DNA from 3 places in the Knoellia sp. LjRoot47 genome. Region 1 is predicted to be linked to each of the others. Evidence: predicted binding sites of a transcription regulator. Region 1 holds the regulator's gene; each other region holds the start of a gene.
The links. Region 1 encodes LexA, which represses DNA repair genes until DNA is damaged. Its sites were predicted from a motif close to TCGAACANNTGTTCGA; they were not measured.

Region 1 (3,202 bases):
CTGCAGTCCCGGTCATTGTGGGCAACCTCGCGGTGGGGTACCGGCTGACGGCGAGCACCGACGGGTGGGCCGAAGGGACCGCGTTCGGCTTTCAGTGGTTCGTTGGTGGCACGCCGGTGGCTGGCGCCACGGAGCGCACCCTCGTCCTGACCGCCGCCCATGCGAACAAGGGGGTTGAGGTTCGTGTCGACGGGTCACTCGCCGGACATGCACCTGCGTCGCGGACGAGCGAGCGTTCGGCGTTGGTCGTGACGCCTGGTACGCCATCCATTGCGGGTCTTCCTATGGTGGGCAGCGTTCTGACTGCGGGGCCCGGGGCTTGGGCCACCGGCACCGCGGTGACCTACCAGTGGTTTGCCGACGGCGCGCCTGTCCCCGGAGCTACCGGCCGGACATTCACACTCACGACCGCGCAGGACGGGAAGGCCCTCCATGTCGCTGTCACTGCATCCAAGCCGGCCTATGCCACGGTGACCCGTGGTTCCGCGGCCACGAAAAGGGTCATGCGTTGGTCCTCGCCCGGCATCTCCGGCTACTTCGCCTACGGCCAGCCCCTCACTGCGCGGCCCGGGGTCTGGACGACGGGCGCCACGTTGCGGTACCAGTGGTTCGCGGACGGTCGTGCCGTTGCTGGTGCGACCACCGCGACGCTCAAGCTGGGTACGGCCCAACGGGACCGGCGGATCTCGGTCTCGGTCACCGGATCCAAGGCGGGACATCTAACAGTGGGCCGATTCTCGGCGCAGTCCGCTCGGGTCCTCACCGCTGGGACGCCGACGGTGGCAGGCACCCCCATGCTCGGCGGCCGTATGACCGCTCGGCCAGGGACATGGTCCGCGTCCACCAGCCTGTCGTACGCCTGGCTCGCGGACGGAGTCGTCATTCCCGGTGCCACGGGGTCGACGTACACGTTGGGCAGCACGACAAGCGGCAAGCGAATTTCCGTTCGCGTCACCGGACGCAAATCTGGATATGCCACCATCGCAAGGGTCTCGGCCGCGACCCTGCGTGTTCCCGCGACAGCAGCGCCGTCCGTCGCGGGCTCAACGCTCGTGACCTACGCCCTCACCGCGCGCCCGGGGGCATGGACTGCAGGAACGACCTTCCGCTATCAATGGTTCGCCAATGGTGCCGCCCTGTCTGGGGCTACGGCTTCGACGCTACGTCTGGGGACGGGTGTTGTGGGGAAGAAGATCAGTGTGCGAGTGACGGGTAGCAAGGCCGGGTTCGCCACTGTGGCAAGGACCTCTGGGATCACAGGCGCTGTGGGCTACCCGTCGAGGACTGTGCCGATCAGCCTCTCGAGCTGCCCCTCCTGGGCCCCGATCAAGGGCAACGCCAGTTCGATGATCTACCACATGCCGGGCGGCGCCTACTACGCCATAACGAACCCTGAGGAGTGCTTCCGCACTCAGTCAGCCGCTGTTGCGGCGGGGTACCGGGCCTCCAAGCGCTGACCCGGACTGAGCAGAACGGCGGCGACATTCCGCGTGGGATGTCGCCGCCGCTTCATTCGACGGTTGGTCTGGCGTCACGTCTGTGACGGGCTGAGCTCAGACGCGGCGCAGGACCGCGGTGACCTTGCCGAGGATCGTCGCGTGGTCGCCGTCGATCGGGTCGAAGGCCGGGTTGTGCGGCATCAGCCAGACCTTGCCGTCCTTGCGCTTGAACGTCTTGACCGTCGCCTCGTTGTCGAGCATGGCCGCGACGATGTCGCCGTTGTCGGCCGTCGGCTGCTGGCGCACGACGACCCAGTCGCCGTCGCAGATGGCGGCGTCGATCATCGACTCGCCGACGACCTTGAGCAGGAAGAGCGACCCCTCGCCGACGATCTGCTTGGGCAGCGGGAAGACCTCGTCGACCGTCTCCTCGGCGAGGATCGGGACGCCGGCGGCGATCTGGCCGAGGACCGGGACGTAGCTCGCCTCGGGGCGCACGTCACCCGAACCGGTCGGGTCGAGGTCGGCGTCGACGTCGTCGGGGGCCGCGCCGCCGCGGTAGCCGCGGATGTCGCTCGGGGTGTCGGGGGAGACGACCTCGAGGGCACGGGGGCGGTTGGGGTCGCGGCGCAGGTAGCCCTTCTTCTCGAGGGCGTGCAGCTGGTGCGATACCGAGCTCGGGGACGTGAGCCCGACGGCCTGGCCGATCTCGCGCATGCTCGGCGGGTATCCACGACGGTCGACCGAGTTGCGGATGACGTCGAGGACCTTGCGCTGACGCACGGTGAGCGTGCCGTCGCCGGGGTCGCGGTCGGGCAGCTCGTGGACGGCGGCGTCGTCGGCGTCCTGGCGGCGCTTGTCGCTCATGGTTCGTCTCCTCGCAGGGGCGTTGTCAGAGGTGCCTGATTGGCTTCTCGACATGACGTCAGAGTACGGAGTTCGAGCAGGTGTTTCAAACATCTGTTCGAGGCGTGTCTTGAAGTAGTCGAACATCCGTGCTAGAAATCGTACAGACGTTCTATCGAACGTCCTTTCGACCCAGGAGGACCTCATGAGTGCAGCTGTCGCCTACGACACCGCAGCCGGGTATGCCGTCCCGCTCCCGACGCGTCGTCCCGAGCGTCCGCGCCTGGTCCTCGTGCCCACCGGCGAGTCGGTCCGCGAGGTCGCGGGGCCGGCGCTGCGTCTGACCCGCGTCGGTCGGCTCGTCATCACGAGCACGGTCCTCCTCCTCGCCCTCGTGGCCGCGTTCGTCGGTCTCACCGGCGGAGCGTCGGCATCCGTCGCGCCGGTCACCGTGACGGTCGAGCAGGGGCAGACGCTGTCGCAGATCGCGGCCGAGCAGATGGGCGGCATGCCGGTCACGTCCGCGGTCGCCGAGCTGCAGCTCGCCAACGGCCTGAGCAGCGCGCAGGTCAAGGCCGGCCAGACGATCGTCATCCCCCAGGGTTGATGTGACTGCGTTGACGGTCCACACACTCCGAGCCGCTTCGACCCCGGTTCGGGCCTGAGTCCTCGAGCGAGCTTCGACCCCTCGCCGGCTCAGCACGGAGGGCGCCCCGCCACTGTTGCGCGGGGCGCCCTTTGCCGTGCCCGGGAGTGTGTGGGCGGCTCTCCAGTGACTACGTGACGCTGTGCCTCCACGTGTCGCGTCTGACGGCGACTTCGTGGCCCAGGGGCCACCCACCGATCCTGGTTTCGGTGGCCGGCGGGTGGTCAGCGGGCACACAGTGCGGCGGAGTCGCGGTTGACTGGGGCATGAG
Region 2 (3,202 bases), on a different contig from region 1:
GGGACCACGCGTCTGGACCGCATCAAGGGAAGCAAAGAGCCCGCAGGCCGCTCCCGGCGCCCCCGTGCATCGAGAGCGGTCGGCGGGTCGTCATGCTGCGGCAGGCTCCGGCAGCTCGTGCAGACTGCCCGGGCCCCACACGTCGGCGTCATGAATCGCCTCGAGCTCATCGATCGCGTCGTCGTCGAAGACCCAGATGTCATCCCAGGGATCGCGGCTCCCCACGTCGAGGGCGCGGCGTCGCCGCTCGGTGTCACGCCGTCGGTCGTCTCGTCGCCGCTCGGCCTCTCGCCGCAGTGTCGCGAGCCGCCCGGGCAGGGCCAGGTCGTAGCTCCCGGGCGTGCATTCCCAGGTGACGGACCTGCCGTCCTCGTCGGGTGGATGGACCGTGGCGACGAGCCGCTGGTCGTGGACGTGGGTGTGGTGTCGCTGGCACAGCAGGGCTGCGTTGGACAGGTCGGAACGTCCGCCGTCGGCCCAGTGCACGACGTGGTGGGCACGAGCCCACGACGCCGGCGCGTCGCACCCCGGCCAGGTGCAGCCGCCGTCGCGGTGGGTCAGTGCTCGCCGTTGCCCGCGGGTGAAGAGCCGGGCCGCTCGACCGACGTCGAGCACCTCACCGGCACTGCCGAGCACCACCGGGATGATGTCGGCGTCGCAGGCCAGCCGTCGGATGTCCCCGGCGTTGAGGATCGTGCCGGATGCCGTGGAGCCCAGCACCGTGCCGAAGGCTGACGTCGACGCGCACCCTTGCACCGAGCCCGCGGACGGGGTGCTGCCGGGCAGAGCGCTGCCGGGCCATGTGCTGCCGGACAGGGCGAGCAGGCGGACGAGGTCGGTGAGTCCCATCGTCACGTGGAGCGCTGTCGGCGCCCCCGCCGGAGCGGACTCCTCGCCGTCGCGCGCGGCGTGCCCGGTGACGATCGACAGGAGCGCCTCGGCGCGTCGCTGACCGGTGGACCGCGGGTCGAAGACACCCGTGGTCGGGTCGGGCACAGGCTTGGCGAGGGGCCCGAGGGCCGCCTCGAGGGCTGCGGACTGCTCGGGCGTGAGGCCCATGCGGTACTCGGTGATGTCGCCCTCGGCGACCTGGGGCTGGGACAGGTGGGCGGCGCTGCGCAGCCGGCGCTGCTGGTCCTCGAGCTCACCGTCGAGGCCGTACTCCGCCAGCAGGCGCGTGCGCACCTGCCTGACCTTGCCGACGCCGCACAGCACGCCGTGGTCGAGCATCGCCGTGGCCACCGTCGGGATCGCCTCAGGGCGGAGCCGGTCGGCCAGGCGCGCCATCTCGGTGAGCACCGAGCGGGCCAGTGGCAAGCCGACCTCGCCGGTGAGGACCCGCGCCCAGACCACGCCCTCGGCTCGCTCCGGGTCGGCGAACACACCCGCGCGCGGCCCCGTCGTCGACCACTGACCGGCCGGCGTGCAGTGGGCGACCTCGACCGCGAAGGACGCGAGCTGCCCGGCGCCAGCCTGACGCAGCGACGGCGCGTGCTCGATCACCCACTCGTGCGCGGACCCTGCTCCCCGGCGAGCCGAGACGAACTCGCCGCGGTGCGCCGCCTCGGTCGTCACGAGCACCTGGGTCGCCGCGGCCTCGGATCGGACCGCGTCGGCCAGCCCCAGCACCTCGGCCAGCTCGGCGCCGCTGAGCTGCGGCAGGACGTCACGCACGGCGGTCAGCGCCGCCCGGGCGGACTCGAGGGTCTCGACGGCAGCGGGGCGGCAGCTCGGTCCCGACGCCGGTTCAGCGCTGAGCCCGAGGCCCGACACGACGGACTCGGCGCGGGACTCGCGCTCGCCGTCCGTCACCTCTCGATCCATACCTCATTCTGTCGAACGCACGTTCGAATGTCAAGCACACGGAACCAGCTGTGGACAACGAATTCGACTGAGCGGCAGGCGAACTCACGCGATCGGCGACGCACGGCATACCCGCTTGCGACAGCCTACGACCGGGCACCGACACGTGGCCTCGACCCACGTGCGTCGGCCCTTTCCTGCAGTCACTCCTCGCGCGAGACGGCCCGTTCGGGCCACACTGGGAAGGTGCTTCCCCGGGACCACGCCCCATCGTCCGACGTCGACGGCGCCATCGTCTGCACGCAGCAGGTCGAGGCCGATCCGGTCCATGCCTTCGAGGTGTTCACGGAGCGGCTGGGCGACTGGTGGGACCCGAGGCTGACCGCGGACCCGTCGACGTTCGAGGGCGCCGACGTCGAGGAGGTCGAGGGAGGCGCGGTCGTCCTGCACCACGACGGAGAGGACTACCCGATCGGGCAGGTCACCGAGTGGACGACGGGCGAGCGCTTCTCGATGACGTTCCACCTGTCGCTGCCGCGCGACCACCCGACCGAGCTCGTCGTCGACTTCGAGCCGGTCGACGACGGCACGCTCGTCACGCTCACCCACGACGGCTGGAACCCCGACAACGTCGCGCGGCGGAGCAAGTTCAGCGAGTGGCCCCACCTGCTGGCGCGGTTCGCGGCGGTCGCCGAGGACTGACCGGAGCGACCCACCGGCCTACGGCCGCAGGTCGACGGTGGTCTCGCGACGTCCCCTTCGGACGAGGTAGCCGTTCCACAGCAGCCGCGCCGCGGTCGACCGGTGCGGGCGCCACTGCTCGCCGAGCTCCTCGAGCACCTCGCCCACCGGCACCTCCGCGAGACCCAGCCGTTCGCCGACAGCCACCTGGAGCGCGCGGTCGCCGATGGGCCAGACGTCGGGGCGGTCGAGGCAGGCGAGCAGGTAGGCCTCGGCGGTCCAGCGCCCGATGCCCGGCAGCGCGGTGAGCGCCGCGGCCACCTCGTCGTCGGGGAGGCCGGCCAACCCGTCGAGGTCGAGCTCGCCGGTGTCCACCGCGGTCGCGAGCGCCCGCAGGTAGCGGTCCTTCTGGCGCGAGACGCCGTCCTCGCGCAGCTGCTCGGGGGTGGTCGCGAGCAGCGCGGTCGGGGTCATGGCGCCGGCGCGGTCGCGCACCCGGCCGTAGGCCGCCGCCGCCGAGGCGAGCGAGACCTGCTGCTCGAGGATGAGCAGCACGAGGCTGGGGAACCCCGGCGGCCGCCACCAGCGTTCGGGCACCCCGTGGTCGTCGAGCTCGGCGGCGAGGTCCGGGTGCAGCGCCGCGACCTCGCGGACGTGCTGCTCCCACGTCGCGTGGTCGACCGTGCCCGGGCCCACGGTCGTCAGGACCTCAGCCCGG
Region 3 (3,202 bases), 160 kb from region 1:
GGAGCCCCCGCGGCACCAACGGGCGACGAGCCGGGGCAGCGTGACAGGAGTGCCTCGCTCGCCGCGCAGGTGGGTGTCGGTGACGAGGCGGCACAGGGCCGCCCACCCCAGACCGCGGTCGACCCCTGCGCCGCGACCTCGGGCGAGCACGGTGACTCGTGGCAGGCGCAGGTCGACGACGGCTCCCCCTCGCACCGGGGTGCGGACCCGGGCCGGAGGGCGCCCCGGCCTCGGCTCCTCCCCGACGGCGAGATCGACACCCAGGATCGGGGCGAGGCCGGCCCGGCCGCAGGCCATCGCGAACCGGACCGCGCCGTAGAGCCCGTCGCGGTCGGTGAGCGCGAGCGCCGGCTGCCCGTGCTCCGCGGCGCGCTCGACGAGGTCCTCGGGCGTCGAGGCCCCGAAGCGCATCGAGAAGCCGGAGGCGACGTGGAGGTGGACGAAGTCGGGGTTCACTCCCACCACCGACTGATTGCCCCATTGGGCCCCTTCGAGCACCGCCGCACCTGGGCTGGGACGGGCCCAATGGGGCAATCAGTCGCGGCCATCAGGCGGTCTCGCGGGCGGCGGCGAGGCGGTGCACGGCCGGGTGGGCGGACGGCATACCGAGGGCCGAGGTGACGTGACCGACGAAGGTCTCGGCGGCCCGCAGCAGGTCATCGGCCTCGCGCACCGAGACCCGGCGGGCGTGCGACTCGACCTCTTGGCGGTGCACGGCGGCGAGGGCGAAGAAGTCGGCCCACTCACCGAGCTCGGGGGCCTGGCGGGCGAGGAGCGGCCAGAGGTCCTGCGGACCGGTGCGGCCCTGCCGCGCGACGAGGGCGGCCGCGGCACGCATCGAGGCATCCTGGGAGGCGACGAAGCGGACGGCGGCCAGCTCCGCGGCATACGCGTCGGCGAGGCTCTGGCGGGACTGCTCGAGGAGCGCGAGCGCGGGACCGGCACCCATGGCGCTCAGTCCTGGGCCCGGAGCAGGACCCACGGGTCGCTGCAGCCGTCGACGGAGTCGGACGCGAGGTCGTAGACACCCGTGCCCGCGGCGCTGCCGGCCTCGACCCGCCAGACGTGCCGCTCGGGACGTTCGCCGAGGTCACCGAGGTCGCGCCACCACGAGCGGCGCTCGCTCCAGTCGTCGAGGACGTCGCGGACGACGAGGATGCGACCGCGCCAGACGAACGCCCGCGGCCTCGGACGGAGGGCGAGCGCACCGTCGGCGGTGGGCAGCGCCGCCTCGACGCGCACCTCGACGGGTTCTTCGTACCGGCGCACCACGACATGGCCTCCTCAGGGCAGGATGGGGTGAGGTGAGAATGTTCGTCGAACACCTGTTCGAACACCTCCACTGTACAACCGTCGGACGCGGGGGCGTCAAGCCCCTACGCTGACGCCATGACCGAGCCCGGCGACCCCGTGTCGGAGCGTGACCTCAGCGAGCACCCGTCAGTGGCGGTCGTGCTGAGCACGCTTGCGGCACACCATGTCCGGCCGGTCGTGCGCTACCTCCCGGACGCGGTCCGCACCGCCCGCGCCGCCGCCGATGCGCTCGGTGTCACCCCCGGCGAGATCGCCAACTCGCTCGTCTTCGCCGGACGCGGCCACGACGGCAGCACCGAGCCCGTCCTCGTCCTCGCCTCGGGCGGCCACCGCGTCGACCAGGACCGGGTCGCCGGGCTGCTCGACCTGGCCGGGCTCGACAAGGCGACTCCCGAGGAGGTGCGTGAGTGGACCGGCTTCGCCATCGGCGGGGTCGCGCCCGTCGGGCACCCCACTCCCCTGCGCACCGTCGTCGACGTCACGCTCGGCAGCTTCGACCACGTGTGGGCCGCGGCCGGGCACAGCCACTCCGTCTTCCAGACCACCTACGACGAGCTGCTGCGGATCACGAGCGGCAAGTCCATCGAGGTCGACTGACCCGCCGGCGCGCGCCCCGGCCGGGCGCGAGACGGCCGCGTCGCCCGGAGCGTGGACGCGACGGACGCGACGGACGCGAGACGGCCGCGTCGCCGGAATGACGAGCGCCCCTCCACCCTCATCGTCCCGGCCACGCGGCCGCAGGGCCCACTCTCCCTCCCGACGGATGGGGTCGGGATCCGTACGGATACTCAGATCAGGACAGCTCGGGGTACTCAGGTCCTCGAGCCCGCCCGACCCGCGGTGTCGGCGCCGGGGACGATGATCCGACCATGGACACGAACGCCACCGACGAGTCGACGGAGACCGACGCCTCCGCCGCCCTGCTCCTCACCCGCTTCGCAGACGCCATCGACGCCCAGGACTGGGAGGCGCTGGACACCCTCCTCGCCCCCGGGTTCCGGGCTCGCTACGCCCACACCGGCGAGACGTTCGACCGGGCCGGGTTCGTCGCCGTCAATCGCGACTACCCCGGGAACTGGCGGCTCGAGCGGGAGCAGGTCGTCGACGCCGGAGACGAAGCGGTCCTGCGAGCCACGGTGAGCGATGCCACCGGGACGAGCGACGAGGTCCACGTCGTCGCCACCTTCGCCGCCGCGAGCGGCGGGGTGCTCACCTCGGTCACCGAGGTGTGGGCGCAGGTCACCGCGGCCGACCCCGACCGGCGCTGACCGCCGTCACGACGGCGGTCGGCGCCGACGCCGAGTGCGACCTCGCCCGACCGACACCCGCACCGCACCGCACCGCACCGCACCGCACCGCTCAGTGAGCGCTGGTCGACAGTCCGAGGTTCTCGTGGACCTCGAGCGTCGCGGTGGAGCGGTTCATCGTGATGAAGTGCAGCCCCGGCGCACCCTCGGCCAGCATCCGCTGGGCCAGCTCGGTGGCGATCTGGACCCCCACCGAACGCACCGCGTCCGGGTCACCCGACACGGCTTCGAGCCGGTCGACGACGGCACGCGGCAGCGGCGTGCCCATGAGCTGCGCCATCCGGGTGATCTGCTTGAGGTTGGTCACGGGCATCAGGCCCGGCGTGATCGGCAGGTCGCGACGCTGCGCCACGCGGTCGCGCAGCCGGAGATAGCTCTCGGCGTCGAAGACCATCTGCGTGATGGCGAAGCTCGCACCGGCGTCGGCCTTCCTCACCATGACCTCGACGTCGTGGTCGAGGTCGGGCGACGCGGGGTGCACGTCGGGGAACGCGGCGACACCGATCGTGAAGTCACCGAGCGTGCGGACGAGACCGACGAGGTCGGTCGCGTGGTCGAGCCCCTCGGGGTGGGCGACCCAC

Region 2: a site for LexA is predicted at 1,836-1,851, ahead of ACSQ11_RS04920 (DUF222 domain-containing protein). Genes of this name have one in related genera too.
Region 3: a site for LexA is predicted at 1,318-1,333, ahead of ACSQ11_RS15705 (DUF6504 family protein). Genes of this name have one in related genera too.

The regions. Positions count from the first base shown of each region.
Region 1 covers NZ_CAXUQS020000002.1:371,677-374,878, reverse strand. The annotation lists gene ACSQ11_RS16475 (sunset domain-containing protein) at 1-1,457, shown strand, start outside; gene lexA (transcriptional repressor LexA) at 1,554-2,306, opposite strand; gene ACSQ11_RS16465 (LysM peptidoglycan-binding domain-containing protein) at 2,491-2,892, shown strand; gene ACSQ11_RS16460 (VOC family protein) at 3,198-3,202, shown strand, end outside.
Region 2 covers NZ_CAXUQS020000001.1:984,233-987,434, forward strand. The annotation lists gene ACSQ11_RS04920 (DUF222 domain-containing protein) at 91-1,824, opposite strand; gene ACSQ11_RS04925 (SRPBCC domain-containing protein) at 2,050-2,505, shown strand; gene ACSQ11_RS04930 (DNA-3-methyladenine glycosylase family protein) at 2,524-3,180, opposite strand; gene ACSQ11_RS04935 (SDR family NAD(P)-dependent oxidoreductase) at 3,186-3,202, opposite strand, start outside.
Region 3 covers NZ_CAXUQS020000002.1:207,559-210,760, forward strand. The annotation lists gene ACSQ11_RS15695 (DNA polymerase III subunit alpha) at 1-456, opposite strand, end outside; gene ACSQ11_RS15700 (SAV_6107 family HEPN domain-containing protein) at 548-949, opposite strand; gene ACSQ11_RS15705 (DUF6504 family protein) at 955-1,272, opposite strand; gene ACSQ11_RS15710 (YbaK/EbsC family protein) at 1,390-1,911, shown strand; gene ACSQ11_RS15715 (nuclear transport factor 2 family protein) at 2,184-2,582, shown strand; gene metF (methylenetetrahydrofolate reductase [NAD(P)H]) at 2,674-3,202, opposite strand, start outside.